Regions from separate parts of the Legionella stuttgartensis genome, predicted to be linked through region 1. Evidence: riboswitches for the same ligand, from Rfam matches in the RefSeq annotation. Region 1 holds a riboswitch; each other region holds the start of a gene.

Region 1 (7,728 bases):
TCAATTATCCGACAATTCAAACCCTGACGAGTTAATTCATTTGCACAAAATAAACCTACCGGTCCAGCCCCAACTACTAGTACATCTAATAATTCGTCAGACATAGTCGCGCTCCATGCATTGAATCAGACTCTTATAAACATTACTTATTTTATTGTAGCAATTTTATTCATCACGAGTTCTAAGGGCTAAATTTTTTCCCTTATAACTATCATTAAAAAGTTGAGTTAATCCCTCACGATAAGACGGATAAAGCAAGTTAATCTTTAATTCCCCTTTAATTTTAGCATTAGAAACCCGACGATTACTTGCATAAAATTGCTTTTCCATTGGTGACATGGTTGCTGTTTCATATGAGAGGAGTGGCAAAGGCGGCCGATTGAGTAATAATGCAGCATAAGCATCCACGATATGCGCTGAGGTTGGTTCATCGTCAGCAACATTGTAAATGGAATAAGGTTGCGGATTCTTTATTGAAGCTCGAATGACTGCAGCAATATCCGCAACATGGATTCTGGAGAAGACCTGTCCCTCTTTATAAATACTGACTTTTTTTCCGCCAAGGATTCGTTCTATCGCATTGCGATGCGGCCCGTAAATTCCTGCCAATCTAAAAATATGAAGTGGGATTTCCTGTGTTCTGGCAAAAATCATCCATTCATTTTCTGCAACTAATCTTAATTTACCTTGGATTTCTGCTGCTTTAGAGTCCGATTCCTCCGTTACCCATGCACCATGATGATCCCCATAAACACTTGTAGAAGAAAGATACCCCATCCATTGAATATGCGCTTTGTTTTGCATCATTAAATCACTAAAGCAGGAAAGGACCGGATCGCCTTGTTCTGAGGGGGGGATACTGACTAAAATGTGGGTTGCCTTACTCAAGTAATATGCAATTTCATCCCCATTAAAATCGATAAGCTTGTAATCTTTTTGAACCCCGTTGAGAATTTTATCTTTATCTCGGGTTGTACCAACCACGTTCAAATTCAATTGAGAGAGTTCTCTTGCTAAAAACTCGGCGGTATAACCAAAGCCAAAAATAAAAAAACATGAGGGATTAGGATGATGTTCCATAGCAATAACTTATAAATTGTTCTCAATCCAGCGTGATGTATTTTTACTACCATCAACTAATTTCATGACGCGATTACGAAAATCAGGGCCAGGATCCTCTTTATCGGTTTGATAATTCGGATCGCGTTCAAGCCAAAGTGGCGTGTTTTTAAAATTCAAATATTCGTTATGTCCTATAACATATTTTATTTCAGGATATTTCTTTTTGAGATAACACACTAAAAATGCATTGGCTTTGGTTTGAGCTTCGGTTAGATCATCCTTACCATCTATCCCCCCTATATTTTCAATACCTATCGCATAATGGTTCAACCCGATAACATGTCTTGCCATCCAGTTCTCGGGCATGAGTTGATAAATACTCCCATCACGATCCACTAAAAAATGACTTGAGACATTCAAAGTACCAGGTAATTCTTTGATACGTGGAGAATTCTGCGGAAATGTAGGTGAATCAAATACACGAAAGGTCGTCTTGAGCGTAGAAATACACGTCCAATGCAAGACGATCATTTTGGGCTCAATTTCAATTGACTTAGAGTCAATTCCATAATGAGCTAATTGATACTGACGGGTTAACTTTATCCGCTGTTTATCAAATTGGATCGGTTTCTGATGAATTGTTTGCGAATCATAACAAGAAAATGCATGGGCCAAAGAACTTATGAAAAATGAGCAAAATAGGAAAATTTTCATTTTTTTAATACCATAAAATAAGCAGCCACATAATCGGGCAAATGGCGAGCTGCTTGGGTGAACGCTTCTCTTCCTGCATAACTCCCCGCTAGAAAATCAACTTGATACAAATTGTTTTGGAATGCACCGCCTGTATCAGCAAAAATACCAGCTCGGGTCACCATTTTTCCTGCTCGATCTGGGTATTGTATCAACAACAGTTTTCCTAAACCAAAGTGCTCGAGATCGGCGGCAAAAGTGACCTCTGTATTTACTGTAATTTTATGATCTGCATCTTTTCCATACCCTTTAATCCCTGCTACCGGTTTAAAATACCAGTAACGTTCTTGCTGATAAGGTTTTTTAGCTTTGTCATATGCAATATTGTTGCAACGATGAACATTAAAAATTTGGGTCTGATGATTCGGACCAAAATCTGCGACCAGAGTACCTTGCATTAAAGCCGCCTCCAGATCATCTCGATGGAGATAAGCCAAAGCAGGAACATTTTTATGCGCCAATGCACCTTTCAATATAGCTTGCTTCCCATATTGGAAACGTATCAGTTCAGGTTTTGCATCCGCCTCTTCGAGTGTTAATGATTCTTCATCTCGAGGAAGCCCGTAAAGCGCAAATGGATAGGCTGCGCTAGGCTGGGTTGAGGCTTTCGCACGATGGACATAATACTTGGTCATCAAAATTTTATCTTGGGGCAAATGAGCAAGAAGTGATTTTTTCATCTTTAAAGTCTTGGCTTGCTCCAGATCGGGATACCAACGAACAAAATCAAAATGCTTTTTTATAAACTCAGGATTGTTCAATTCGTTTTGGTGTTGACAAATGAATATCAACGTTGCTTTGACTCGGACTAAAGGTACGGGGAAAACACTACCCTCATGAATAACACGGGGATCATAATGGTTCCCTTTATTTAAATAAGCCAGAGTTTCTTTAGCAGTTGCACATAATGCGGGTCCATTGATCTCATACTGACTCGCTGGAGCTGGTTCAGCAGTTACAAAACGAGGAGCGGCAAAAGCGTGAAGACTTACTAATAATCCATAAAAAAACAGTTTTATTTTCATTGTGTACAATAATTACGTGTGAAAACAAAATGATATCACATGCACATCCTGAAATTCTAAGAATTACACATAGAAGAGCATCATTCATCCCTGATGACGAGTTTTGGTAGCTATTTACCGTGATTTATTGACTTTGGGTAAATAGCTCATGTACTAAGCAGCTTCTGCCTCACCCAATCCAGAGTTATCAGACACGGCTGTTAAGCGATTGAAATGCCAAGAACTATAAAGGGCTCCAAGTCCACAAGCAATTAATCCTAAAGGTAAGGCATTTAGAGTTTGCATCAGCAAATAGGCGCTGATGATTGTTAAAACAGAGGAACCAAACATGCGAACGGTATGAATTATGGCCAGTGCCAGACCAGTATTCTCTTTATAATCAGCCAGCATGATCGACATAGTAGCTGGAGCAGTTAAGCTAATCCCTAAATTACAAATTAATGCAAAAGATAGAGCATACAGATTGAATTCATAAAAGGCTGCGCACACTAACATCGCAAAACCACCAGTAATAATAAACCAACTTCCAAGATAAATGGTCGATGCCATGCTGAAATATTTACGAAGCCAAATACCTAAGTAGTTGCCAACAATAATATTTAATCCATTAATAATAAAAATAATCCCGTACGCCAAAGGTGAAAAACCAAATTGCTCAATAATAATATAGGACGAATTAATCACTGAAAGCATTACCGCTGCAAAACTAAACATCATAATAAAAGAACCACTCCAGAGAGTCGGAGATGGAATAATCTCTTGATAGGCTTTAATTACTTTTTTAACAATAAAAGGTTCTTGAGGCTGGGTCCAAAATGGTGATTCAAATAATCCTTTACGGGATTGCAGCAAGAGTGTTATCCCAATCACAGCCATCAATATAAAATTAGCCTGCCAGCTATAATAGGTAAAAATCAGCGAACCCAGTACCGGAGCAAGGATGGGCGATAGTGAAACAATCATCGAAACATAGGACAGAACCTTGGCACGCTCAACTGTATCATCAAAGTCTCGAGAGATTGAAAAAGCAATTAAATTTGCACAGCATAAAGCAAATCCCTGTAACGCACGCCCCAAAATGAGTACATAGATATTCGGCGCAAAAGCGCAGATTAAACTGGCAAGAACAGCAAGAACTAAACTTCCAGGTAACAAACGACGTCGTCCAAAATGATCGATCAATGGTCCCCAAACGAGTTGGGTCACCCCAAAAACAAACAGATAAATACTTAAGGTTAATTGACTTAAGCTATGCGTGGTACCAAAAAAATTGGTGATATAAGGCAACGATGGTTGATAAAGATCAAAGGTAAGTAACGAAAAGGCTGATAATAAGCCAATAAGCAAAATCGAAGTTCGTGGTTGGGACATAATATTCATTTTAAAAAAAGCAGCGGGCCATTATAGTAAAATCTATTTATTTTTGCTCTAGGTTTAAGGAAAAAGTTGGAATTTTCATCACGATTTTATTGAGTAAGCGATTCCGGACGACTATTAAGTGAGTATTTCCTTCTCTCATTGAGGGAAGAAGGTGCCCAGAGCCTACCCTCTCCCCAAAATTGGGAGAGGGAAAATCTTGATTAACCTTTACGAATCAGGTAATTGCTCCCTGCGTGGATTACTTTCTTCATCCGATTGTCTTCTTCTGGGTTAGGTTGACATGCTTTAAACGAATCTTTTAATGAGGCCACACTAATAGGCAAAACTGGACGACTATCCGTTTCTAAATATCCATCTTTATTCTTGAAAATAGTAAACTGATCGGTTGCAAATTCTTGACACTCGCTTAACGTTTCATCCTGACAAATCGAAAATTTAATCGTTCGTTCAACACGATAAGACTCTCCCACTTCATCTGCAAACACCATATCACCATATACTACGCTATGACGGGTTCCACAAAAATAATAGCCATACTTATATTGACCATTCTCAGTAATATCAGTGCGAATATACCGGCCATCTCCTTGGGTGAGACCATTGAGTGTCACAATATGCCGTACCTCCTCTTTGGGGGCGCTTTCTGCAATTGCCACACCAGTTAGAGCCAATCCCATGATTAATAAAGCAATTCTTTTCATTTTTTATTCCTTATCTGAAAAAAACATCCTCAAGGAACGTGTCTTTAAGGATTAATAACCTACTCAAAAGTCAATTCGGAGGAAAAATTTTTACCAAACTGACATCGCGTTCCCATTATGCTAAGAAAAAATTCATTTGAACAGATAAAAAAATATTGCTTTTTAATCAATAGGAAAACAAATTGTTCGCAATAATACGAAACCAGATGCTATTCCAAATATCCTGGGCAGAAATCGGGCAAAAAGGAGAGTGCAAATGTGATATAAAATTTTATATTGGAAGTACTTAAAATTGATTTACGTACTTCCAATTCACTCAAGAAGATAGCTTACTTAAACACCATTACCTACATTATTAGAATGGGTATTCAGATGAGCATGGCAATCCTTGATAAATAATAAGGTGCCATTATCTGGAGCACAATCTTGGGCGGCTGTGCTTATATCAGGAATATCTACAGACGCACCCGCTTCCCAACAAGAATATGTATTTTTCACACTAAGAGCTGAACATAAAACAACACAGCATTCCCAAATATACCTTTGGTATTAGGCTCTTTCATGCTAGAATAATTTTTGTACATTGGGGGTGCCAGTTATGGCTGAGAGGATGAAACCAACCCTTTGAACCTGATCTCATTCGGCTGAGCGGAGGAAAATGTGTCTATTGTTATGCTCTCAGGTATGATCGCTTTTATTACTTCTTTTATTGGTTTATTGCCACAAATTGTCAAATCATTAAAAACTCGATCCACTCAGGATCTTTCCATGATCATGCTAATTAATTACCTTATTTGTTCTGTGGCTTGGATTATTTATGGAAGTAGTACCGATTCCTTTTTTGTAATCAGCTCCAATGTGGTGGGTTTAATTGTCAGTTTGCTGCTTATCTTATTAAAAAGACATTATGATACACGATGTAATTAATTTAACAGGCTATCAATCTATTTTATGCCTCAATGGAAATTTACCTGACTCATCTTTTTTCGCTGCGATGAATTTGCCCATTATCGCAGCTGATGGTGCCGCAAACAGTTTATTTGAACTTGGAATTAATCCACAGTTAATCACTGGGGACTTAGATTCTGTCCGACCAGCGCTCCTGAAAAACCACCCTTTTCTTCATATACCGGATCAAAACAGTAGTGATTACCAAAAAGCTTTGGGCTATTTAAAAGACCATAATTTATTACCAGCAATTGTGGTTGGGATAAATGGGGGCCATTTGGATCATATACTCAATAACATGAATATCTTTATGGAAACCAACTGTCTTTTATATGCTCCACCTATAAGGGGTTTTGTGCTTAACAAACAATCCAAAATAAATCTGTCATTGCCAGTACATACAAAAATTTCATTAATGGGAATACCAGAAGCAACCCTCTCTTCATTAGGTCTGCATTGGGAGCTCAATGACACTCCTCTTTCCTTTCCAGGGCAAACCTCATGCTTTAATCGAACTCAAGCACCTGAAATCGTTTTGGAGGTTCATCATGGTTCTGTTTTAGTTTTAATTTATGAACAAATGATTGATGATGCAGCGCTATCTGCCCGATAGACTCCATATCAATATTGTCCAATCGCCACACATCATGTAAAATTTTAATTTACTACAATAGAGCAACGCTCACCTTTAGTGATTAAAGTGACGATACTGTCTTTGGTGAGAACTTGGGAACCGCATAAAACATCGGGTCCAAATGCGGAATTTTTTCTAAATCCAAACACATATTCTTTATTTACAGGTCCTTTTCCTTCATAAGATTTTCCTCGAGACCCTGCTTTTTTACCATCCACAGTAAATCCTAATGCAGCAGCTGTTTTTTCATTCGTTTTGACATGCACGCGAATCGTATCATGGGCAATGGCTTGAATTGAAAATGAAAGGATGACAAGGCCACTCAAATTTTTTATGGTATTTCTTATCATAATAAACACTCCTTGTTTATGAACTTTTAATATACCTCATTTAATGAGTTAAGTTATAGATAAAATATTTACGGCATCTCTTTCATGCTTTTTCTAATTAAAGAACTGTTCCTCAAAAAAAACAAATATTCTTATCTTTCAATAAAGAATAATGAATCCTTAAAAGACATTCTTGAATTCCAACCTAGATACACTATGATAAATATATGAACGATATGAGTATTTTTTTATTAATTTGTAATGCTTGTAATCCCATAAAATCTAAAGGTAAATAGCAATATATGCCCAATAAGTTAAGGATTTAATTATGTTAGCTAGGTTAAGATTTTTTAAAAGTCGTGTCCCTGCAAATGAGGTATATTCTACCATACATGATGTTCACGCCTCACACAGACCTAGCCTTCTATCTGGAAGTTTATCTGGCACTCTTTGGCGTCATGATAGTGTCGAGAAAACATTAATTAAGGTAACCACTGCCAGTGAATATTTAGATTTACAAAAATCGGCAATGAGAAATTTCGAGCGTTGGAAAAAATTAAAAGCAGAAATCAACGCTTCATTTGAACCAAGAGTGCAAGTCGAATATCAGGATTGGGGTACGGCCACATTAAATGCAACTAAACACCAGGCAGTAATTTATAGCGTATTAAATATGGCGAACTCTCGCTATCCCGGAGGTGCTGTATTAGAAGGTGGGAGCGCCCAAGAAGAAAATATGTGGCATCGAAGCTCATGCTTACTTTCACTTATTGATAAAATAGTCACATTAGATAAACAAACCAACCTTTTTGTATATACTGAAGAAGGCACGGCGTTAGTCGAAGCCAGAAAAAAAATGACCCAAAGAGAGCGAGATATTCTAAAAGAACGTGCCC
Region 2 (7,728 bases), on a different contig from region 1:
AGGAGAGCTTAATAAATTAATCGAAGAGGTTACACCCGAGAAGATTATGGAGCCCGATAGGAGGCTCAAATGGTTGTATAGTGCCAAACGCTTGATAAAGGATGTAGCACCTACGCCTGAGGTGGATGTGACTATGCGAAAAAAAGAGTAACGAAATTTCCCTTAATATAATGTAATTCAGCTCTTATTCATCAGGGATGATGAATGGTTGTAATCCGTGTATAATAGCGGCAATTTATTTTCAGGTTGCTCTATGAATAAACAGGATTTTTACTTTGATTTACCCCCAGAGCTTATTGCGCAGTATCCATTGGCTAATCGCAGTGACTCACGTCTTTTAACCTATGATCGAAAGAAGGGTGAATATGGTCATTACCAGTTTCGTGAAATAGCTGATTTTTTAAATCCTGGCGATTTATTGGTTATGAATGATTCCAAGGTAATTCCAGCCAGACTCTATGGCCATAAAACTACTGGGGGAAAAGTAGAATTATTGGTAGAACGTATTACTGGTGAGTCGACATTTCTTGCTCATATTAAGGCCAGTAAAGCATTAAAAGCTGGCTCAAAGATTAAGTTGGAACAAAATAAAGAAATTGAAGTGATTGATAGACACGATGATTTATTTCTTTGTCAAGCGGATATGGATGTCTTAAATTTATTGAATGGAATAGGACATATTCCATTACCCCCCTACATTACCCGTAATGATGAAACTCTGGATCAGAATCGTTATCAAACAGTTTATGCAAAATACGAAGGATCTGTTGCTGCTCCCACAGCGGGTTTGCATTTTGATGAGCTTGTATTATCCAGCATACGTTCAAGAGGAGTTTCTGTAGCCTATCTTACTTTGCATGTAGGAGCAGGGACATTTAGACCAGTTCGTTGTGATAATATCAAAGATCATAAAATGCATAGTGAGCGCTTTACAATTAGCCCTGAATTATGTGAGGCAGTGCATGCCACAAAAGCTGCAGGAAATCGAGTAATTGCCGTAGGTACAACCGCTTTGCGTAGTCTTGAAAGTGCTGTACAAAATGGAATACTAACTCCATGTAGCAAAGACACAGATATCTTTATTTACCCAGGATATGAGTTTAAGATTTGCGATGGATTAATGACTAATTTTCACTTGCCTGAGTCTACTTTATTAATGCTCGTTTCAGCGTTTATTGGCCATAAACAAGCAATGATGCTTTACCAAGAAGCAATTGAAAAAGGATACAGGTTTTTTAGTTATGGTGACACCAGTTTATTGCTATAAATCAGGAGATCAGGAATGTTGGCTGCAATACAAAATTTTATACCTGTTTTAACTTCTGAAGCAGGTTTGTGTCTTACAACGGCAAATTGGCAAGAGGCAAAGGTTACTGCAGCATCCTATTCATTAGAAAGTTTGTTGTATAAGCCTGGTCGGGATGTACTTCAAAAAATATCTGATTTAGCGAATTATTTGGCATGTCCTGGGATGATGGTAATTAATGCCTCATCACTCATTGCTAATAAAGAAAAAGTTTATGTTCTTAAGTCTCCGTACGATGGTTCTCGAGTCAAATTGACCTCGTGGGAACTCATCGAACTGATTCAGCATCTTAAACCTAATGTAGTACTCTTACCCAAAAATATCATGCGCGATTTCCCGCAAATTTGGGATAATTGGGATGAGAAAATTGTCCCTTTTATTCATAGTGATGATTTCGAAAAGCACGCAGTTATTAAACCACATGGGGTTTATTTTAAGATTTTAAATGAGCCTAATTGGGTTCAATTAGAACAATGGTCCCATATCCCTCGTTATGTAGTGGGGTATTTTGATGCTGAGTTAATCCAACGTTTGCGTCATCTGGAAATAGGATTTATTGAAACGGATGAGCCAGCCCAAGCCGCAATGCAAGGAAGAGTGTATAGTAATACAGGCACTGTGGATCTAATGGATGCAAAAACAGCGATGCAATTTGAACTGATCGATGCGAATTGTGTTTGCCCTACGTGTTCGCAACAATTTACTCGCGCTTATTTGCATCATTTATTGAACCATACTCCTTTGCTATGTCAGCGATTTTTGATTCAGCATAATGTGTTTTATGTGCAGAATTATGGGGTGAGTTGAGGATTTTTTTACCCTCATCCTAGCCCCCTCCCATAAATGGGAGAGGGGCATGCGGTATTCTTTCCATGCATGGAGGGAGCAATTTTCCTCCCTTCTCCCCCTGGGGGAGAAGGGACTCGTCAGAGCGGATGAGAGGCCTCTTATAATATTTGACAGTTTTTCCCATACCAGCTAGCATTACGGGCAATTTGATGGCGCGGGGTGTCGTGATAAACGTCTGAGAAATACCCGTTGAACTTGATCTGGTTCATACCAGCGTAAGAACGCCTTAAATCTGTATTCGTTTTTTGAGCAGTTAATCTCTTAGAGTACTCTGTACCGTATGGTGGGGTAGTCTTTATAAGTTATTCACGGTTCGCAGAATGCAGATTCATTTCTTCTATTAAGTCTTAACGCGATATCTTTAGCCATCCTATTTTATTAATTAATACAAGGAGCTATGGCATGAGCGCGTTATCTACGAGAACTACCCTATTACTTAATTGGTATGCGAACCCTTATCATACCCCCATTTTTGTGGCCCATGCATTAGGCTATTATCAACAAGAAGGTATAAAACTCGCGATTTTAGAGCCCAGCGATCCAAGCGATGTGACTGAAATTGTAGGTATGGGCCATGTTGATTTTGGGGTCAAGGCCATGATTCATACCTTAGCGGCTCGCGCAAAAGGTTATCCTGTTACCTCAATTGGTACCTTATTGGATGAGCCTCCTACAGGTCTGATTGCGCTTAAATCCAGTGGCATCAATTCCTTTCAGGATATTGTTGGCAAACGAGTTGGTTACATTGGGGAGTTTGGTAAAATCATTATCGATAATTTGGCAACGTTAGCGGGAATTGAGCCTTCCAGTTATGAAACAGTTCGCATTGGCATGAATGTTACTGATGCGATTTGTCGTGACATTGTTGATACAGGCATTGGTTTTATTAATTTTCAAAAAGTTGAATTAGAGCATTTACGAGGCGAAACGGTATTTCTGCGTATCGATCAGCTTGCTGGCTTAGGTTGCTGCTGCTTTTGTTCCATTCAATTTATTGTGCCAGAACGCATGTTAAAACAACCTGAAATTCTTAAAGGATTTCTCAATGCTACTCAACGTGGAGCTGCCTTTACCACCGAAAATCCAGATGAAGCCTATGAACTTTTATGTAGGGCAAAACCTCAATTAAGAACCCCTATGTATCATACAATTTTCATCCGTAGTTTACCTTTTTTCTCGCGGACACTTTTAAATGTGGAACGTGATTGGAGTAAAGTAGGGCGTTTCGGCAAGCATTTGGGAATTATCGATGAGTCCTTTGCAGTAAATGCTTGTTATACAAATGAGTTTCTTCCTAAGATGCCTCATTCTGAGCTGGAACCTATTGCGTGTTGTGTTAGTGAGTGAAATTAAGAGCATTGCCTGAATGCAACTGCACTCAGGCTTCCGTCTATTGAGAAAAGTGATTCTAATTAAATGAAAAATGTTGCTGTTGTTGGTGCTGGAATTATGGGGTGTTTATTGGCTTTACGTTTACAAAATGATGGTTGGCAAGTGACATTATTTGAGGCGGAAAGTTTTTTTAATAATTGCAGTAATGCAGCAGCAGGGCTTTTGGCACCCATGTCTGAACTGGATAAAGCGGACCAAGTGATTTTTAATTTGGGAATGGAATCGGTTGACCGCTTATGGGAGTCCATTCTAAATCAATTAGCTGACCCCGTGTATTTTCGCCAAAAAGGATGCCTTGTGGTGCACCATCCTCAAGATAAAGCAGAATGGCAACAATTTAGTGGCAGAATTGTAAATAAATTAAGTGATTCTTGTTATCAGTTACTCACTCAAAATGAACTAAGCCAACTGGAGCCTGAACTGCATCAGTTGAAAATGGCTTATTATTTTCCTAAAGAAGCACAACTTGATAATCAGACCTTGTTGCTGGCACTTAAAAAACATATGTGTCAGTGCGGTGTAATCTGGCGAGATCATACTTTTGTTTCTGGTGTGAGTCCAGGCAAGATAGAAATGGGAGGGAGGTCATATCCATTTGATTTTGTTTTTGATTGCAGGGGGCTTGGGGCGAAAAGTACTTTTCCAAATTTACGTGGGCTTCGTGGAGAACTGCTTTGGCTATATGCACCTGATGTTCAATTAAAAAGACCAATCCGTCTCTTGCATCCACGGTATAATATTTATATTGCACCACGTCCTAATTCTTATTACCTTATCGGTGCCAGCGAATTAGAGACAGAAGATTCCAGTCCCATTTCAGTGCGTACAACACTTGAGTTATTAACTGCGGCATACTATGTGCATCGAGGTTTTGCTGAAGCCCGGGTAATTAAGACTGTGACCCATTGTCGCCCGACTTTAGTGCATCATCAGCCCCGCATAAGATATGCCCCGCAATTTATTGCTGTGAATGGACTTTATCGGCATGGATATTTAATCGCTCCGGCATTAGTAGAGGAAATTCTACGTGGATTAAAGAGCAATCAAAAAGACATTTGTTATCCTGAGCTTTGGGAGGCTTATTCATGATCGTTTATATAAATGATAAACCACTCACTCTTGATTCATCCTGTATCTTACAGGAAATGCTTGAGCAGAGAGTAGGTATTGCCGCACATGTAGCAGTCGCAATAAATAATCAGTTTGTTCCTAAGTATATGTTTTCAAAAACTATATTGTGTGAAGGAGATCGTATTGATTTAATTGTTCCGATGCAAGGAGGATAGGCTATGTGGTATTTAGCAGATAAACCCATAACAAGTCGGTTGCTTTTGGGTACAGCGGGCTATCCATCACTTGAGGTGATGACTGATGCTGTCCGAGCCTCTAAAACCAACGTGATTACGGTGTCTTTAAAACGGCAAATGCCTTGTGATATGGGGGGCGATTTATTTTGGCGAACCATACAGTCTTTGGATTGCAATATACTACCTAATACTGCGGGCTGCCGTGACGCGCAAACTGCGATTACTACAGCCGAAATGGCACGCGAATTATTTCAAACCTCATGGATTAAATTGGAAGTAATAGGAGATGATTACAGTTTACAACCCGATCCTTTCGAATTGTTGCATGCGGCCACCGAATTAGTAAAACGAGGCTTTGAAGTGTTTCCTTATTGTACTGATGATTTAGTTTTATGTCAGCGTTTAGTGGATTGCGGATGTCGGATTTTGATGCCATGGGCCGCTCCTATCGGTTCTGGAAAAGGATTACTTAATCCTTTTGCTTTGGAGACGTTACGGCAACGATTACCTGATGTAACTCTGATTGTCGATGCAGGAATTGGGAAACCCTCTCATGCAGCACGTATTTTGGAATTAGGTTTTGATGCGGTCCTGTTAAATAGTGCAGTTGCTTCATCGATTCATCCAGTGACTATGGCTGAAGCTTTTTCACATGCAGTCATCGCAGGACGCCTTGCTTTTGAAGCAGGTCTTATGCCTGAACGAATTACGGCACAATCGTGTACTCCTTTAATCGACACGCCATTTTGGCATCAGGAGATTGCATTATGACTATTGTGTGGACCAACACTAATAATGAAGCAGATAGACAAACATTTCGCGGCTTGGGTCTTGAGCAAACACTGCAATTTCATAAAGAAAGTCAGCCTGCAGCGATCAAAATAGAAGATCGATTTTCTGCTGAGGACTTTCAGATTCTCAATCATTTTACGGGGCCTGTAGTTCGGGATTTTAACTTATCTTTATCCAAAAATGCTGAAGAAAACAGGAGTAATGTAAGCGCAGGATTTTCTTTTGCCGATGTTTTGGTGCTGAATACACGTGAAACTGAATTTATTTTAAATGGCCAGGTCCGAACACACCAAGCCATGCAAGAAGCGGCACATAAACTCCTAACTCTTGGTGCTAAAAGTGTATTTCTCCTAGGATCGCCTATCCAGAATTCCTCATGGCAGCATGATTATTGGACCAATGGTACTACTTGCTTTTGGCTGACTCAAAATTGTGTTTCTGATGCAAAATACCCAGAACTTCGATCAATTCTCTCCGCGGCAATTACTGGGGCACTGGCTCTTGGTCATTTAATTGAAGATGCATTAATCATTAGTAAAATGTATGTACATCAAGCAATACGTCGAGGACAAAAGAGTGTTTATTACGGTGGTTTTCCAGAGGATGAATCAGATTTACCTTATCTTGCATCTAAACCATTGTACGAAGTGCCGCAACCATTTAAGCCATGTCATCGATTAGGTCTTTATCCGGTGGTTGATCGATTTTCCTGGGTAGAAAGGCTCTTGAATCTTGGGGTAAAAACCATCCAATTACGAATTAAAGAAAAAACAAAGACGCTAGAAGAGGAGATGCGGCAAAGTATTGCTTTGGCTAAAAAGCATCAGGCTACTTTATTTATAAATGATTACTGGGAAATGGCGTTAGAGTTAAATGCAGAAGCAGTACATTTAGGTCAATCTGATTTGGATACAGCAGATCTTGATGCAATTAGAAAACAAGGGCTTTTGCTTGGAGTGAGTACTCATTGTTACTACGAAGTCGCACGAGCGCATGCACTGCGTCCTTCATATATTGCAATTGGACCTGTTTTTCCAACAACAAGCAAAGAAATGTCTTTTGCAGCTCAAGGCATTGAATGCTTACAGCGCTGGAAACGTACGTTAAATTATCCTTTAGTTGCAATAGGGGGAATTAATATTGAGCGTATGCCTAATGTAGTAGCTACAGGTGTTGAAGGTGTTGCTCTTATTTCTGCAATTACAGAAGCTGCAGATCCACAGCAATCCACGCTGAAACTTTTGAGTTTAATGGAACAATGAGAGGCTCAATATGGCTGTTTCATCCGAATTAAAGCGCTATGCACAGCAAATAAAATTAGAAGAAATAGGCCTTCATGGACAAGAAAAACTTCAAAAAGCACGTGTATTATGTGTTGGAGCGGGAGGAATTGGCGCGACGTTACTCCCCTACCTTGCAGGGGCTGGGGTAGGGACCTTAGGCATAATTGATGATGATCGTATTGAAGAAAGTAATTTACATCGTCAAATACTTTATCAGGAAAAAGACATCCACCAACTCAAAGCAACCACTGCAAAAATGAAATTGCAGGCATTGAATTCGAATATTAACATTCAGGCTTATGACGTTCGTTTAAATGATGAGAATGCTGAGGATATAATCTCACAATATGATCTTGTTGCTGACTGTTCGGATAATTTTCATACCCGTTATTTGACCCACGGTATTTGCTATCGCTTGGAAAAACCTTACGTTTATGCCAGTGCATACCAATTCCAAGGTCATTGTTCGTTGTTTTATGGTAGAGAAAATCCATGTTTACACTGTTTGTTTCCAGTAATTCCTGATTCAGTTGCAAATTGTCAGAATGGTGGGGTTTTAGGACCGCTCCCTGGTTTGCTAGGAATTTTGCAAGCCACAGAAATTATCAAATGGATAACTCAAAGTGGTGTTTCTCTATTGAATCGTTTGCTGTGTATCGATTTTTTATCGATGGAAATGAAAAATATTCATTTGGTAAAAAATAAAGAATGTCAGTTCTGTGTTTACGGTCAAGCAATGGAAAAAAATGTTTTTACTCAATGCGTATCATCCTATGACTTGCAGTCTTTTGCAGTATCA
Region 3 (7,728 bases), on a different contig from region 1:
GACTCGTGCAGCACAAAATGAGACCTCATACCCCAGCTGTGATAAGGCATCACTTAATAAAGCTGCTATTTGAAAGCAATACCCCCCATGTTCTTCAGAAAGCAAATTCTTATAGCCAAAAAACGATAATGAATTCCTTTGGAGAAGATGCTGTTTAGAAATTTTCCGTAATTCAATATTTGAGTAAGGAAAAGTCTTAATATGAGCCAAATAGATAGAACTTAAAAAATTAATTTTTTCCTCGCAGCTTGCATCCGTTAGCGAATGGGGCACGATAACTTTTATTTTTTTAAGATATTCTTCTAGATTTATTTTGCTCATGATTAAAAGTTCTTGAGGTAATTTGCTTATTAATAACATTACTTAGTACTTTTTTCTTTATTCCAATAAGAATTTATTAACCGAAAGTGCTAAAAAAATAAATAAGCACTTAGGTAAAAGTTGAGCTTTTGGTGTTCAATTTAATTTTTATGCCAAAGTTTCCTTTGTTAATCAATCCTTAAGCTTATTTGTTTTACACTGGTGAAAAGTAAAGAGGAGACTACCATGTCAAACAAGAAACTAACTGAACGTTTAAATCGAGAGCTTGATGAGCTTGGAGTTCCTGCCCTAATGACAGAACGCGTACAAGTATGCTCTAAACTGTTCCAATTACCAAAATTTAAAATCGAAGCCCTATTACACGGCGTCGTTGCTTTGGATTCTAACTCCATGCAAAAAATTGCTAATGAGCTGGAGGTAAGTATGGATTGGTTGTTTGGTGAGGCTAAAAAAGAAACAGCACATTAACTATCCTTTAGAGTAGCCCGGAACTTTGCAGACCCCGGGCTATTCAATTATTAATTTAAGTCATGAACTCTACATGAATTCAATAGGATTTATTTTTCTCATAATCAGGATAATCGATGATAAAGATTCACTCCATGGTTTAATACATCAGTTGCATTAGCGACACTGGGAATAGTAGAGCTACCTGAAAAAAAGGCGAATCCTGCTTGTATTCCCCGAGCTAAATTGGCGCCTACAGCCAAATTAGTTAATGAGTTAGGTGCGATTGCTTCAAATGCATGAATTGCAACATCGGGAAGATATTCAATCGCTGCAGCCTCTGGGTTATTAATGTACTGAAACAAAACAAGTGAGGCTACCAGGGCATTGTAACCACGATATATCGTGCTCCAATTTAAAAGATTATACATTGTTACTGATTTTGAGGTGGATTGTTGTTTTTCATAAGACATCTTTAATACTCTCCTTTTATTTGGGGATTAAAATCCTGCCTACATATTATAAAGTAAGCTTCACTCCAATTAACTATTTTAAAAAAATTTTTTAAAGCCTGCAGACATTGGGGGGTAAACACCCATCTGGATGTTGTAGGATAAGGAGTAACACATTAAATTGGTTTAAATTTTTAAACTATTGGTGGAAGAGGGGCCCAGTTTTATCCCATTTAATACATTTTCAAACACATCAAAATTATTAGATTGTGGGTTGGTATTAATTATTGGAAAAAGAAGATGTTGAAAATACTCAGCTCTTTTTTCGATTTCTTCAGCATAGGTTCGGGCTACAAGTTCAGGCTCATTTTTAAACGCACCACAACCCCAAGCTCCCAGGACAGCATGAGATTGCCCAGCTAGAATTAATGTATCCAGTTGGGCTGCTATTCGCCGACGTAAATCTTCTTGATGTGTCTTTAATACGCTAGGCTCTTGCGATTGGGATTCAGCGAAATGTTCAGGAGCAGCGGATCTTAATTCATAAAAAGGAAAAATGCTGTCTGAAGGGAGGAATGAGTAACTCAATTCTGGACTTGCAGTTTGCCCAGAGCTCCCATACTCCTCCATGAGCGAAGACAGTAATATCTCCGGGCCTCTAAAACATATTCTAGGTTCTGTACTATGAAGGGTTTTATACGCCTCTCCAGAAACCATAGGGGCACGTTCTTTTAGAATATCTCGCTCTCTTTGGGTCATTTTTTTTCTGGCTTCGACTAACGCCGTGCCTTCTTCAGTATATACAAAAAGGTTGGTTTGTTTATCTAATGTGACTATTTTATCAATAAGTGAAAGTAAGCATGAGCTTCGATGCCACATATTTTCTTCTTGGGCGCTCCCACCTTCTAATACAGCACCTCCGGGATAGCGAGAGTTCGCCATATTTAATACGCTATAAATTACTGCCTGGTGTTTAGTTGCATTTAATGTGGCCGTACCCCAATCCTGATATTCGACTTGCACTCTTGGTTCAAATGAAGCGTTGATTTCTGCTTTTAATTTTTTCCAACGCTCGAAATTTCTCATTGCCGATTTTTGTAAATCTAAATATTCACTGGCAGTGGTTACCTTAATTAATGTTTTCTCGACACTATCATGACGCCAAAGAGTGCCAGATAAACTTCCAGATAGAAGGCTAGGTCTGTGTGAGGCGTGAACATCATGTATGGTAGAATATACCTCATTTGCAGGGACACGACTTTTAAAAAATCTTAACCTAGCTAACATAATTAAATCCTTAACTTATTGGGCATATATTGCTATTTACCTTTAGATTTTATGGGATTACAAGCATTACAAATTAATAAAAAAATACTCATATCGTTCATATATTTATCATAGTGTATCTAGGTTGGAATTCAAGAATGTCTTTTAAGGATTCATTATTCTTTATTGAAAGATAAGAATATTTGTTTTTTTTGAGGAACAGTTCTTTAATTAGAAAAAGCATGAAAGAGATGCCGTAAATATTTTATCTATAACTTAACTCATTAAATGAGGTATATTAAAAGTTCATAAACAAGGAGTGTTTATTATGATAAGAAATACCATAAAAAATTTGAGTGGCCTTGTCATCCTTTCATTTTCAATTCAAGCCATTGCCCATGATACGATTCGCGTGCATGTCAAAACGAATGAAAAAACAGCTGCTGCATTAGGATTTACTGTGGATGGTAAAAAAGCAGGGTCTCGAGGAAAATCTTATGAAGGAAAAGGACCTGTAAATAAAGAATATGTGTTTGGATTTAGAAAAAATTCCGCATTTGGACCCGATGTTTTATGCGGTTCCCAAGTTCTCACCAAAGACAGTATCGTCACTTTAATCACTAAAGGTGAGCGTTGCTCTATTGTAGTAAATTAAAATTTTACATGATGTGTGGCGATTGGACAATATTGATATGGAGTCTATCGGGCAGATAGCGCTGCATCATCAATCATTTGTTCATAAATTAAAACTAAAACAGAACCATGATGAACCTCCAAAACGATTTCAGGTGCTTGAGTTCGATTAAAGCATGAGGTTTGCCCTGGAAAGGAAAGAGGAGTGTCATTGAGCTCCCAATGCAGACCTAATGAAGAGAGGGTTGCTTCTGGTATTCCCATTAATGAAATTTTTGTATGTACTGGCAATGACAGATTTATTTTGGATTGTTTGTTAAGCACAAAACCCCTTATAGGTGGAGCATATAAAAGACAGTTGGTTTCCATAAAGATATTCATGTTATTGAGTATATGATCCAAATGGCCCCCATTTATCCCAACCACAATTGCTGGTAATAAATTATGGTCTTTTAAATAGCCCAAAGCTTTTTGGTAATCACTACTGTTTTGATCCGGTATATGAAGAAAAGGGTGGTTTTTCAGGAGCGCTGGTCGGACAGAATCTAAGTCCCCAGTGATTAACTGTGGATTAATTCCAAGTTCAAATAAACTGTTTGCGGCACCATCAGCTGCGATAATGGGCAAATTCATCGCAGCGAAAAAAGATGAGTCAGGTAAATTTCCATTGAGGCATAAAATAGATTGATAGCCTGTTAAATTAATTACATCGTGTATCATAATGTCTTTTTAATAAGATAAGCAGCAAACTGACAATTAAACCCACCACATTGGAGCTGATTACAAAAAAGGAATCGGTACTACTTCCATAAATAATCCAAGCCACAGAACAAATAAGGTAATTAATTAGCATGATCATGGAAAGATCCTGAGTGGATCGAGTTTTTAATGATTTGACAATTTGTGGCAATAAACCAATAAAAGAAGTAATAAAAGCGATCATACCTGAGAGCATAACAATAGACACATTTTCCTCCGCTCAGCCGAATGAGATCAGGTTCAAAGGGTTGGTTTCATCCTCTCAGCCATAACTGGCACCCCCAATGTACAAAAATTATTCTAGCATGAAAGAGCCTAATACCAAAGGTATATTTGGGAATGCTGTGTTGTTTTATGTTCAGCTCTTAGTGTGAAAAATACATATTCTTGTTGGGAAGCGGGTGCGTCTGTAGATATTCCTGATATAAGCACAGCCGCCCAAGATTGTGCTCCAGATAATGGCACCTTATTATTTATCAAGGATTGCCATGCTCATCTGAATACCCATTCTAATAATGTAGGTAATGGTGTTTAAGTAAGCTATCTTCTTGAGTGAATTGGAAGTACGTAAATCAATTTTAAGTACTTCCAATATAAAATTTTATATCACATTTGCACTCTCCTTTTTGCCCGATTTCTGCCCAGGATATTTGGAATAGCATCTGGTTTCGTATTATTGCGAACAATTTGTTTTCCTATTGATTAAAAAGCAATATTTTTTTATCTGTTCAAATGAATTTTTTCTTAGCATAATGGGAACGCGATGTCAGTTTGGTAAAAATTTTTCCTCCGAATTGACTTTTGAGTAGGTTATTAATCCTTAAAGACACGTTCCTTGAGGATGTTTTTTTCAGATAAGGAATAAAAAATGAAAAGAATTGCTTTATTAATCATGGGATTGGCTCTAACTGGTGTGGCAATTGCAGAAAGCGCCCCCAAAGAGGAGGTACGGCATATTGTGACACTCAATGGTCTCACCCAAGGAGATGGCCGGTATATTCGCACTGATATTACTGAGAATGGTCAATATAAGTATGGCTATTATTTTTGTGGAACCCGTCATAGCGTAGTATATGGTGATATGGTGTTTGCAGATGAAGTGGGAGAGTCTTATCGTGTTGAACGAACGATTAAATTTTCGATTTGTCAGGATGAAACGTTAAGCGAGTGTCAAGAATTTGCAACCGATCAGTTTACTATTTTCAAGAATAAAGATGGATATTTAGAAACGGATAGTCGTCCAGTTTTGCCTATTAGTGTGGCCTCATTAAAAGATTCGTTTAAAGCATGTCAACCTAACCCAGAAGAAGACAATCGGATGAAGAAAGTAATCCACGCAGGGAGCAATTACCTGATTCGTAAAGGTTAATCAAGATTTTCCCTCTCCCAATTTTGGGGAGAGGGTAGGCTCTGGGCACCTTCTTCCCTCAATGAGAGAAGGAAATACTCACTTAATAGTCGTCCGGAATCGCTTACTCAATAAAATCGTGATGAAAATTCCAACTTTTTCCTTAAACCTAGAGCAAAAATAAATAGATTTTACTATAATGGCCCGCTGCTTTTTTTAAAATGAATATTATGTCCCAACCACGAACTTCGATTTTGCTTATTGGCTTATTATCAGCCTTTTCGTTACTTACCTTTGATCTTTATCAACCATCGTTGCCTTATATCACCAATTTTTTTGGTACCACGCATAGCTTAAGTCAATTAACCTTAAGTATTTATCTGTTTGTTTTTGGGGTGACCCAACTCGTTTGGGGACCATTGATCGATCATTTTGGACGACGTCGTTTGTTACCTGGAAGTTTAGTTCTTGCTGTTCTTGCCAGTTTAATCTGCGCTTTTGCGCCGAATATCTATGTACTCATTTTGGGGCGTGCGTTACAGGGATTTGCTTTATGCTGTGCAAATTTAATTGCTTTTTCAATCTCTCGAGACTTTGATGATACAGTTGAGCGTGCCAAGGTTCTGTCCTATGTTTCGATGATTGTTTCACTATCGCCCATCCTTGCTCCGGTACTGGGTTCGCTGATTTTTACCTATTATAGCTGGCAGGCTAATTTTATATTGATGGCTGTGATTGGGATAACACTCTTGCTGCAATCCCGTAAAGGATTATTTGAATCACCATTTTGGACCCAGCCTCAAGAACCTTTTATTGTTAAAAAAGTAATTAAAGCCTATCAAGAGATTATTCCATCTCCGACTCTCTGGAGTGGTTCTTTTATTATGATGTTTAGTTTTGCAGCGGTAATGCTTTCAGTGATTAATTCGTCCTATATTATTATTGAGCAATTTGGTTTTTCACCTTTGGCGTACGGGATTATTTTTATTATTAATGGATTAAATATTATTGTTGGCAACTACTTAGGTATTTGGCTTCGTAAATATTTCAGCATGGCATCGACCATTTATCTTGGAAGTTGGTTTATTATTACTGGTGGTTTTGCGATGTTAGTGTGCGCAGCCTTTTATGAATTCAATCTGTATGCTCTATCTTTTGCATTAATTTGTAATTTAGGGATTAGCTTAACTGCTCCAGCTACTATGTCGATCATGCTGGCTGATTATAAAGAGAATACTGGTCTGGCACTGGCCATAATTCATACCGTTCGCATGTTTGGTTCCTCTGTTTTAACAATCATCAGCGCCTATTTGCTGATGCAAACTCTAAATGCCTTACCTTTAGGATTAATTGCTTGTGGACTTGGAGCCCTTTATAGTTCTTGGCATTTCAATCGCTTAACAGCCGTGTCTGATAACTCTGGATTGGGTGAGGCAGAAGCTGCTTAGTACATGAGCTATTTACCCAAAGTCAATAAATCACGGTAAATAGCTACCAAAACTCGTCATCAGGGATGAATGATGCTCTTCTATGTGTAATTCTTAGAATTTCAGGATGTGCATGTGATATCATTTTGTTTTCACACGTAATTATTGTACACAATGAAAATAAAACTGTTTTTTTATGGATTATTAGTAAGTCTTCACGCTTTTGCCGCTCCTCGTTTTGTAACTGCTGAACCAGCTCCAGCGAGTCAGTATGAGATCAATGGACCCGCATTATGTGCAACTGCTAAAGAAACTCTGGCTTATTTAAATAAAGGGAACCATTATGATCCCCGTGTTATTCATGAGGGTAGTGTTTTCCCCGTACCTTTAGTCCGAGTCAAAGCAACGTTGATATTCATTTGTCAACACCAAAACGAATTGAACAATCCTGAGTTTATAAAAAAGCATTTTGATTTTGTTCGTTGGTATCCCGATCTGGAGCAAGCCAAGACTTTAAAGATGAAAAAATCACTTCTTGCTCATTTGCCCCAAGATAAAATTTTGATGACCAAGTATTATGTCCATCGTGCGAAAGCCTCAACCCAGCCTAGCGCAGCCTATCCATTTGCGCTTTACGGGCTTCCTCGAGATGAAGAATCATTAACACTCGAAGAGGCGGATGCAAAACCTGAACTGATACGTTTCCAATATGGGAAGCAAGCTATATTGAAAGGTGCATTGGCGCATAAAAATGTTCCTGCTTTGGCTTATCTCCATCGAGATGATCTGGAGGCGGCTTTAATGCAAGGTACTCTGGTCGCAGATTTTGGTCCGAATCATCAGACCCAAATTTTTAATGTTCATCGTTGCAACAATATTGCATATGACAAAGCTAAAAAACCTTATCAGCAAGAACGTTACTGGTATTTTAAACCGGTAGCAGGGATTAAAGGGTATGGAAAAGATGCAGATCATAAAATTACAGTAAATACAGAGGTCACTTTTGCCGCCGATCTCGAGCACTTTGGTTTAGGAAAACTGTTGTTGATACAATACCCAGATCGAGCAGGAAAAA
Region 4 (7,728 bases), on a different contig from region 1:
ATATCAGCATCCGTATGTTGCGAGTGGAGTAATTTGGATACTATCTGTTTTTCTTTTAATCATCATGTGAGCTTTGTAAAGAAATGTAATTTTTTTGTAAAGATTCATTGTTTTTTTAATAAAACCTTAAGTTTTCTTTTTTATACTTCTTGCTTCAAGTTTGGAATTTAATAAAAACAAAAGGAGAATAAAAGTGTCGTATACTCACCATCATAATCATGATCGAGCTACTGGTGTTCATTCTGGGGGCGCTCATAATCACCATCATCAGGGGCCTCGTGTTATAACTCAACCATATACACCTGTTGTTACTACATCCTATAATCCGCGAGTTCACGTTCATACAACTCGTTCTCCTCAGTTGGCAGTAGTCTCTACTCCCGGTTATCGCTCGAATTATTACTATTCTGGAGGTACTGGAGTACTCGTAGGTTCTTTGATCATCCTTCCTATTATTGTTTTGGCCTTGATATTCAAGCTTACTATGGGCTTTACTGCCGCGTCATTAACTACGGCAGGAGTGGCAGGAGCGGGTGTTGCGGGTGCAATTGGTTTGAATGTTGCAACTTTTGGAATTGGTGCACTTGTTTTATATGGCGCATTAGGTTTGGTTTCTTTGTATTCTAGTGCTAAAGAATGCTACAAAAGCGATAAAAATGTATTTGATATGATCAAATCACGAGTTATTAACGAAGATGGATTGAGTTTTAAAGGAGTTATGAAATCTATAGGGGCGGTACTTTGGTCACCATTTTTACTGCTCGGTGGTTTAGCTGGGATGGGCGTTAAATTAGCGGTCAATGCTCGTACTTCAAAATCTTCAAGTACAGAACAGGATGAGGTGGACTTGGATATAAGAGGTTCTTATACTGAGATGAGTAGTGATTTTCCTCCCCAAAATTCTAAAACCCCTCGAAAAGATGTAGAACCAATCTATTCTGAGTTATATACTAAAGCTTCTTCAGACGTTTCTGGTAGCTATCTTTTAGATTCTCAGACATCTTTTGATACTTTAAGTATAAAAAAATAAAGACTTTTTCAATTAAAAGTAAATTACAGGTTTTTGGGTTCGTGGTTACAGAACCCAAAAATCAGAAAAGAAATAGATACTCATTCAGTTCTTAATTAAAATTTCGCCCCATAGTCATACTTGCTCTGTTTGAGATTAGAGGTGTAGTCTGTCTCATAAGCCATTTTCCTCTTAAGTAGCCTATAATTTCATTAATAGTGCTTTGTTGGAGTTTTAATATGGCTTCTAATATATTGAGAATTCCCGAGCATACTATTTTAATAGGGCAAGAGTTAAATGGAACAGAACTAAAGTTTATTTCGAGTCGATTGGAACAATGGTTTACAGATATAGAAAAAAATCGAGCCCTCAATACAGCTGAAACAAATTCTTATTTAACTACTCAATTTCTTTCACATTTCGGACTCAAAAATTCCTCAGAGGTATTTGATTTTCTTAAATCAGCCGGTGGGAGGGCTACATTAACGATGATAGCTCGAGAACTGATAGAAGAAGAGGCACAGATTCAATCTAAGAGAGAACAAAATGCTGAGGAATTGCTTAAAAAGCAACGGTTACTTTATCTTCTGATGGGGTTAATCGCTGATCGGGAAGCTATGGCCAAAAATGTGGACCGACTCGTTAGACTGGAAATGGAAAAATTACTTACAAAGGAGAAGTATGCTGAGACGAGCCAAGAAACAACTTTTGTCCGATCACCAATTGAAATTATAGATGCTATGATTTATTACTACCTTGAGACCATTCAAGCTCTAGATGAAAAACTGGAACAATTGGAATATCAATTAGAAGAAATCGAAGCAGAATTGGCCACGATTGAAGTAGAAGAACAGCGGATGAACGCTTATCACGAAGAACTTCATGCTCATATTGATATATTGGATACCTATTTAAAGCTCCCTATATTGAATCAACCTAAAGAATCGCCTTCAACTGTTGCCGAACGAAGAATAACCGTTCTAATGAAAGATCTTGAAGCGTTTAAAGAACAAGAGAGAATATATAAAAATACAAACTCCGAAGAGAGCAGGCCTCAAGAAATTGAGGAGCGTCGCATTAGTAGACACATTAAAGTACTTGAGCATGAACTCAATTTTCATCAAGTTCATCTGAGCCAAACAGTGACGAATTATGAGGAATTATTTCGTTTAGCTTTAGAACAAACTCGAGCTCAAATACAGGAACTTCAATCGCGACAAACTTATTTCGGACAGTTCGACACTGAAATTGAAGGGTTGCAATTGCGTGAACGAGGATTGGCTTCTGCGTTAAAAGTTATGAGAAACAAGAAAATACTTCTTAACGATCAATTAGAACAAGTTTTTGATTTTACTCAGGCTCGCTTTATTATCAAACCCGAGGATGAAAAACGTCTTATTCAAAAAAGTGATGGTTCATATGCTTTAATCGCACAAGATGTGGATCCTGCGAATTTAACCGAAGAAGATTGGCTACAAGCGAAACTTAATTTTGATCAAACAAAAGCACGTATTCAAACCCCTCGTTTTAATTTTATGGATAAAATACAAGAAAATTTACATAACCAAATTCAGCGCAAAGAGAAACATTTGAAATTAAGGGATGTATTGGTCAATCAAAGATTGGAGATGCGTCAAGCAAGAGAGACTATGGGGCAATGTTTAAACGATGCACAAGCTCAAAAAACACGGATATTAGGTACTCACACACCTACTCCAAAACCTAATCCACAAGGAAGCTATTTGCAAATGGTTGAAAATTTTGAGTTTTTGACAATAAAAGCCCCCAAGAAAGAGGATATAGAAAAAGTACAAAATGTTATTAAGAACTCCTCAATATCTTCTGAAGTTAAAGGAGAGCTTAATAAATTAATCGAAGAGGTTACACCCGAGAAGATTATGGAGCCCGATAGGAGGCTCAAATGGTTGTATAGTGCCAAACGCTTGATAAAGGATGTAGCACCTACGCCTGAGGTGGATGTGACTATGCGAAAAAAAGAGTAACGAAATTTCCCTTAATATAATGTAATTCAGCTCTTATTCATCAGGGATGATGAATGGTTGTAATCCGTGTATAATAGCGGCAATTTATTTTCAGGTTGCTCTATGAATAAACAGGATTTTTACTTTGATTTACCCCCAGAGCTTATTGCGCAGTATCCATTGGCTAATCGCAGTGACTCACGTCTTTTAACCTATGATCGAAAGAAGGGTGAATATGGTCATTACCAGTTTCGTGAAATAGCTGATTTTTTAAATCCTGGCGATTTATTGGTTATGAATGATTCCAAGGTAATTCCAGCCAGACTCTATGGCCATAAAACTACTGGGGGAAAAGTAGAATTATTGGTAGAACGTATTACTGGTGAGTCGACATTTCTTGCTCATATTAAGGCCAGTAAAGCATTAAAAGCTGGCTCAAAGATTAAGTTGGAACAAAATAAAGAAATTGAAGTGATTGATAGACACGATGATTTATTTCTTTGTCAAGCGGATATGGATGTCTTAAATTTATTGAATGGAATAGGACATATTCCATTACCCCCCTACATTACCCGTAATGATGAAACTCTGGATCAGAATCGTTATCAAACAGTTTATGCAAAATACGAAGGATCTGTTGCTGCTCCCACAGCGGGTTTGCATTTTGATGAGCTTGTATTATCCAGCATACGTTCAAGAGGAGTTTCTGTAGCCTATCTTACTTTGCATGTAGGAGCAGGGACATTTAGACCAGTTCGTTGTGATAATATCAAAGATCATAAAATGCATAGTGAGCGCTTTACAATTAGCCCTGAATTATGTGAGGCAGTGCATGCCACAAAAGCTGCAGGAAATCGAGTAATTGCCGTAGGTACAACCGCTTTGCGTAGTCTTGAAAGTGCTGTACAAAATGGAATACTAACTCCATGTAGCAAAGACACAGATATCTTTATTTACCCAGGATATGAGTTTAAGATTTGCGATGGATTAATGACTAATTTTCACTTGCCTGAGTCTACTTTATTAATGCTCGTTTCAGCGTTTATTGGCCATAAACAAGCAATGATGCTTTACCAAGAAGCAATTGAAAAAGGATACAGGTTTTTTAGTTATGGTGACACCAGTTTATTGCTATAAATCAGGAGATCAGGAATGTTGGCTGCAATACAAAATTTTATACCTGTTTTAACTTCTGAAGCAGGTTTGTGTCTTACAACGGCAAATTGGCAAGAGGCAAAGGTTACTGCAGCATCCTATTCATTAGAAAGTTTGTTGTATAAGCCTGGTCGGGATGTACTTCAAAAAATATCTGATTTAGCGAATTATTTGGCATGTCCTGGGATGATGGTAATTAATGCCTCATCACTCATTGCTAATAAAGAAAAAGTTTATGTTCTTAAGTCTCCGTACGATGGTTCTCGAGTCAAATTGACCTCGTGGGAACTCATCGAACTGATTCAGCATCTTAAACCTAATGTAGTACTCTTACCCAAAAATATCATGCGCGATTTCCCGCAAATTTGGGATAATTGGGATGAGAAAATTGTCCCTTTTATTCATAGTGATGATTTCGAAAAGCACGCAGTTATTAAACCACATGGGGTTTATTTTAAGATTTTAAATGAGCCTAATTGGGTTCAATTAGAACAATGGTCCCATATCCCTCGTTATGTAGTGGGGTATTTTGATGCTGAGTTAATCCAACGTTTGCGTCATCTGGAAATAGGATTTATTGAAACGGATGAGCCAGCCCAAGCCGCAATGCAAGGAAGAGTGTATAGTAATACAGGCACTGTGGATCTAATGGATGCAAAAACAGCGATGCAATTTGAACTGATCGATGCGAATTGTGTTTGCCCTACGTGTTCGCAACAATTTACTCGCGCTTATTTGCATCATTTATTGAACCATACTCCTTTGCTATGTCAGCGATTTTTGATTCAGCATAATGTGTTTTATGTGCAGAATTATGGGGTGAGTTGAGGATTTTTTTACCCTCATCCTAGCCCCCTCCCATAAATGGGAGAGGGGCATGCGGTATTCTTTCCATGCATGGAGGGAGCAATTTTCCTCCCTTCTCCCCCTGGGGGAGAAGGGACTCGTCAGAGCGGATGAGAGGCCTCTTATAATATTTGACAGTTTTTCCCATACCAGCTAGCATTACGGGCAATTTGATGGCGCGGGGTGTCGTGATAAACGTCTGAGAAATACCCGTTGAACTTGATCTGGTTCATACCAGCGTAAGAACGCCTTAAATCTGTATTCGTTTTTTGAGCAGTTAATCTCTTAGAGTACTCTGTACCGTATGGTGGGGTAGTCTTTATAAGTTATTCACGGTTCGCAGAATGCAGATTCATTTCTTCTATTAAGTCTTAACGCGATATCTTTAGCCATCCTATTTTATTAATTAATACAAGGAGCTATGGCATGAGCGCGTTATCTACGAGAACTACCCTATTACTTAATTGGTATGCGAACCCTTATCATACCCCCATTTTTGTGGCCCATGCATTAGGCTATTATCAACAAGAAGGTATAAAACTCGCGATTTTAGAGCCCAGCGATCCAAGCGATGTGACTGAAATTGTAGGTATGGGCCATGTTGATTTTGGGGTCAAGGCCATGATTCATACCTTAGCGGCTCGCGCAAAAGGTTATCCTGTTACCTCAATTGGTACCTTATTGGATGAGCCTCCTACAGGTCTGATTGCGCTTAAATCCAGTGGCATCAATTCCTTTCAGGATATTGTTGGCAAACGAGTTGGTTACATTGGGGAGTTTGGTAAAATCATTATCGATAATTTGGCAACGTTAGCGGGAATTGAGCCTTCCAGTTATGAAACAGTTCGCATTGGCATGAATGTTACTGATGCGATTTGTCGTGACATTGTTGATACAGGCATTGGTTTTATTAATTTTCAAAAAGTTGAATTAGAGCATTTACGAGGCGAAACGGTATTTCTGCGTATCGATCAGCTTGCTGGCTTAGGTTGCTGCTGCTTTTGTTCCATTCAATTTATTGTGCCAGAACGCATGTTAAAACAACCTGAAATTCTTAAAGGATTTCTCAATGCTACTCAACGTGGAGCTGCCTTTACCACCGAAAATCCAGATGAAGCCTATGAACTTTTATGTAGGGCAAAACCTCAATTAAGAACCCCTATGTATCATACAATTTTCATCCGTAGTTTACCTTTTTTCTCGCGGACACTTTTAAATGTGGAACGTGATTGGAGTAAAGTAGGGCGTTTCGGCAAGCATTTGGGAATTATCGATGAGTCCTTTGCAGTAAATGCTTGTTATACAAATGAGTTTCTTCCTAAGATGCCTCATTCTGAGCTGGAACCTATTGCGTGTTGTGTTAGTGAGTGAAATTAAGAGCATTGCCTGAATGCAACTGCACTCAGGCTTCCGTCTATTGAGAAAAGTGATTCTAATTAAATGAAAAATGTTGCTGTTGTTGGTGCTGGAATTATGGGGTGTTTATTGGCTTTACGTTTACAAAATGATGGTTGGCAAGTGACATTATTTGAGGCGGAAAGTTTTTTTAATAATTGCAGTAATGCAGCAGCAGGGCTTTTGGCACCCATGTCTGAACTGGATAAAGCGGACCAAGTGATTTTTAATTTGGGAATGGAATCGGTTGACCGCTTATGGGAGTCCATTCTAAATCAATTAGCTGACCCCGTGTATTTTCGCCAAAAAGGATGCCTTGTGGTGCACCATCCTCAAGATAAAGCAGAATGGCAACAATTTAGTGGCAGAATTGTAAATAAATTAAGTGATTCTTGTTATCAGTTACTCACTCAAAATGAACTAAGCCAACTGGAGCCTGAACTGCATCAGTTGAAAATGGCTTATTATTTTCCTAAAGAAGCACAACTTGATAATCAGACCTTGTTGCTGGCACTTAAAAAACATATGTGTCAGTGCGGTGTAATCTGGCGAGATCATACTTTTGTTTCTGGTGTGAGTCCAGGCAAGATAGAAATGGGAGGGAGGTCATATCCATTTGATTTTGTTTTTGATTGCAGGGGGCTTGGGGCGAAAAGTACTTTTCCAAATTTACGTGGGCTTCGTGGAGAACTGCTTTGGCTATATGCACCTGATGTTCAATTAAAAAGACCAATCCGTCTCTTGCATCCACGGTATAATATTTATATTGCACCACGTCCTAATTCTTATTACCTTATCGGTGCCAGCGAATTAGAGACAGAAGATTCCAGTCCCATTTCAGTGCGTACAACACTTGAGTTATTAACTGCGGCATACTATGTGCATCGAGGTTTTGCTGAAGCCCGGGTAATTAAGACTGTGACCCATTGTCGCCCGACTTTAGTGCATCATCAGCCCCGCATAAGATATGCCCCGCAATTTATTGCTGTGAATGGACTTTATCGGCATGGATATTTAATCGCTCCGGCATTAGTAGAGGAAATTCTACGTGGATTAAAGAGCAATCAAAAAGACATTTGTTATCCTGAGCTTTGGGAGGCTTATTCATGATCGTTTATATAAATGATAAACCACTCACTCTTGATTCATCCTGTATCTTACAGGAAATGCTTGAGCAGAGAGTAGGTATTGCCGCACATGTAGCAGTCGCAATAAATAATCAGTTTGTTCCTAAGTATATGTTTTCAAAAACTATATTGTGTGAAGGAGATCGTATTGATTTAATTGTTCCGATGCAAGGAGGATAGGCTATGTGGTATTTAGCAGATAAACCCATAACAA

What was found. A riboswitch is a leader RNA that binds a small molecule or an ion and turns the genes downstream of it on or off. The one in region 1 is predicted to bind thiamine pyrophosphate.
Positions count from the first base shown of each region.
Region 2: it holds a riboswitch for thiamine pyrophosphate, as region 1 does, so the genes downstream of both, ACWTEW_RS05060 (ABC transporter substrate-binding protein) here and ACWTEW_RS32710 (SemiSWEET family sugar transporter) in region 1, are expected to answer to the same signal.
Region 3: it holds a riboswitch for thiamine pyrophosphate, as region 1 does, so the genes downstream of both, ACWTEW_RS13420 (SemiSWEET family sugar transporter) here and ACWTEW_RS32710 (SemiSWEET family sugar transporter) in region 1, are expected to answer to the same signal.
Region 4: it holds a riboswitch for thiamine pyrophosphate, as region 1 does, so the genes downstream of both, ACWTEW_RS22135 (ABC transporter substrate-binding protein) here and ACWTEW_RS32710 (SemiSWEET family sugar transporter) in region 1, are expected to answer to the same signal.

Region 1 is NZ_CDRUHA020000104.1:77,921-85,648, forward strand. It holds gene ACWTEW_RS32675 (FAD-dependent monooxygenase) at 1-104, opposite strand, end outside; gene ACWTEW_RS32680 (NAD-dependent epimerase/dehydratase family protein) at 166-1,080, opposite strand; gene ACWTEW_RS32685 (N-acetylmuramoyl-L-alanine amidase) at 1,090-1,776, opposite strand; gene ACWTEW_RS32690 (hypothetical protein) at 1,773-2,840, opposite strand; gene ACWTEW_RS32695 (multidrug effflux MFS transporter) at 2,994-4,211, opposite strand; gene ACWTEW_RS32700 (hypothetical protein) at 4,421-4,921, opposite strand; gene ACWTEW_RS32705 (hypothetical protein) at 5,255-5,419, opposite strand; TPP riboswitch at 5,497-5,595, shown strand; gene ACWTEW_RS32710 (SemiSWEET family sugar transporter) at 5,582-5,848, shown strand; gene ACWTEW_RS32715 (thiamine diphosphokinase) at 5,829-6,482, shown strand; gene ACWTEW_RS32720 (hypothetical protein) at 6,527-6,853, opposite strand; gene ACWTEW_RS32725 (poly(ADP-ribose) glycohydrolase domain-containing protein) at 7,161-7,728, shown strand, end outside.
Region 2 is NZ_CDRUHA020000011.1:637,519-645,246, forward strand. It holds gene ACWTEW_RS05045 (hypothetical protein) at 1-151, shown strand, start outside; gene queA (tRNA preQ1(34) S-adenosylmethionine ribosyltransferase-isomerase QueA) at 254-1,267, shown strand; gene ACWTEW_RS05055 (queuine tRNA-ribosyltransferase) at 1,283-2,113, shown strand; TPP riboswitch at 2,301-2,394, shown strand; gene ACWTEW_RS05060 (ABC transporter substrate-binding protein) at 2,558-3,502, shown strand; gene ACWTEW_RS05065 (FAD-dependent oxidoreductase) at 3,572-4,636, shown strand; gene thiS (sulfur carrier protein ThiS) at 4,633-4,833, shown strand; gene ACWTEW_RS05075 (thiazole synthase) at 4,837-5,625, shown strand; gene thiE (thiamine phosphate synthase) at 5,622-6,908, shown strand; gene ACWTEW_RS05085 (ThiF family adenylyltransferase) at 6,919-7,728, shown strand, end outside.
Region 3 is NZ_CDRUHA020000055.1:79,860-87,587, reverse strand. It holds gene ACWTEW_RS13450 (arylamine N-acetyltransferase family protein) at 1-321, opposite strand, end outside; gene ACWTEW_RS13445 (hypothetical protein) at 547-789, shown strand; gene ACWTEW_RS13440 (hypothetical protein) at 894-1,241, opposite strand; gene ACWTEW_RS13435 (poly(ADP-ribose) glycohydrolase domain-containing protein) at 1,407-2,507, opposite strand; gene ACWTEW_RS13430 (hypothetical protein) at 2,815-3,141, shown strand; gene ACWTEW_RS13425 (thiamine diphosphokinase) at 3,186-3,839, opposite strand; gene ACWTEW_RS13420 (SemiSWEET family sugar transporter) at 3,820-4,086, opposite strand; TPP riboswitch at 4,073-4,171, opposite strand; gene ACWTEW_RS13415 (hypothetical protein) at 4,249-4,413, shown strand; gene ACWTEW_RS13410 (hypothetical protein) at 4,747-5,247, shown strand; gene ACWTEW_RS13405 (multidrug effflux MFS transporter) at 5,457-6,674, shown strand; gene ACWTEW_RS13400 (hypothetical protein) at 6,828-7,728, shown strand, end outside.
Region 4 is NZ_CDRUHA020000060.1:634,658-642,385, forward strand. It holds gene ACWTEW_RS22110 (hypothetical protein) at 1-70, shown strand, start outside; gene ACWTEW_RS22115 (hypothetical protein) at 194-1,030, shown strand; gene ACWTEW_RS22120 (hypothetical protein) at 1,249-3,012, shown strand; gene queA (tRNA preQ1(34) S-adenosylmethionine ribosyltransferase-isomerase QueA) at 3,115-4,128, shown strand; gene ACWTEW_RS22130 (queuine tRNA-ribosyltransferase) at 4,144-4,974, shown strand; TPP riboswitch at 5,162-5,255, shown strand; gene ACWTEW_RS22135 (ABC transporter substrate-binding protein) at 5,419-6,363, shown strand; gene ACWTEW_RS22140 (FAD-dependent oxidoreductase) at 6,433-7,497, shown strand; gene thiS (sulfur carrier protein ThiS) at 7,494-7,694, shown strand; gene ACWTEW_RS22150 (thiazole synthase) at 7,698-7,728, shown strand, end outside.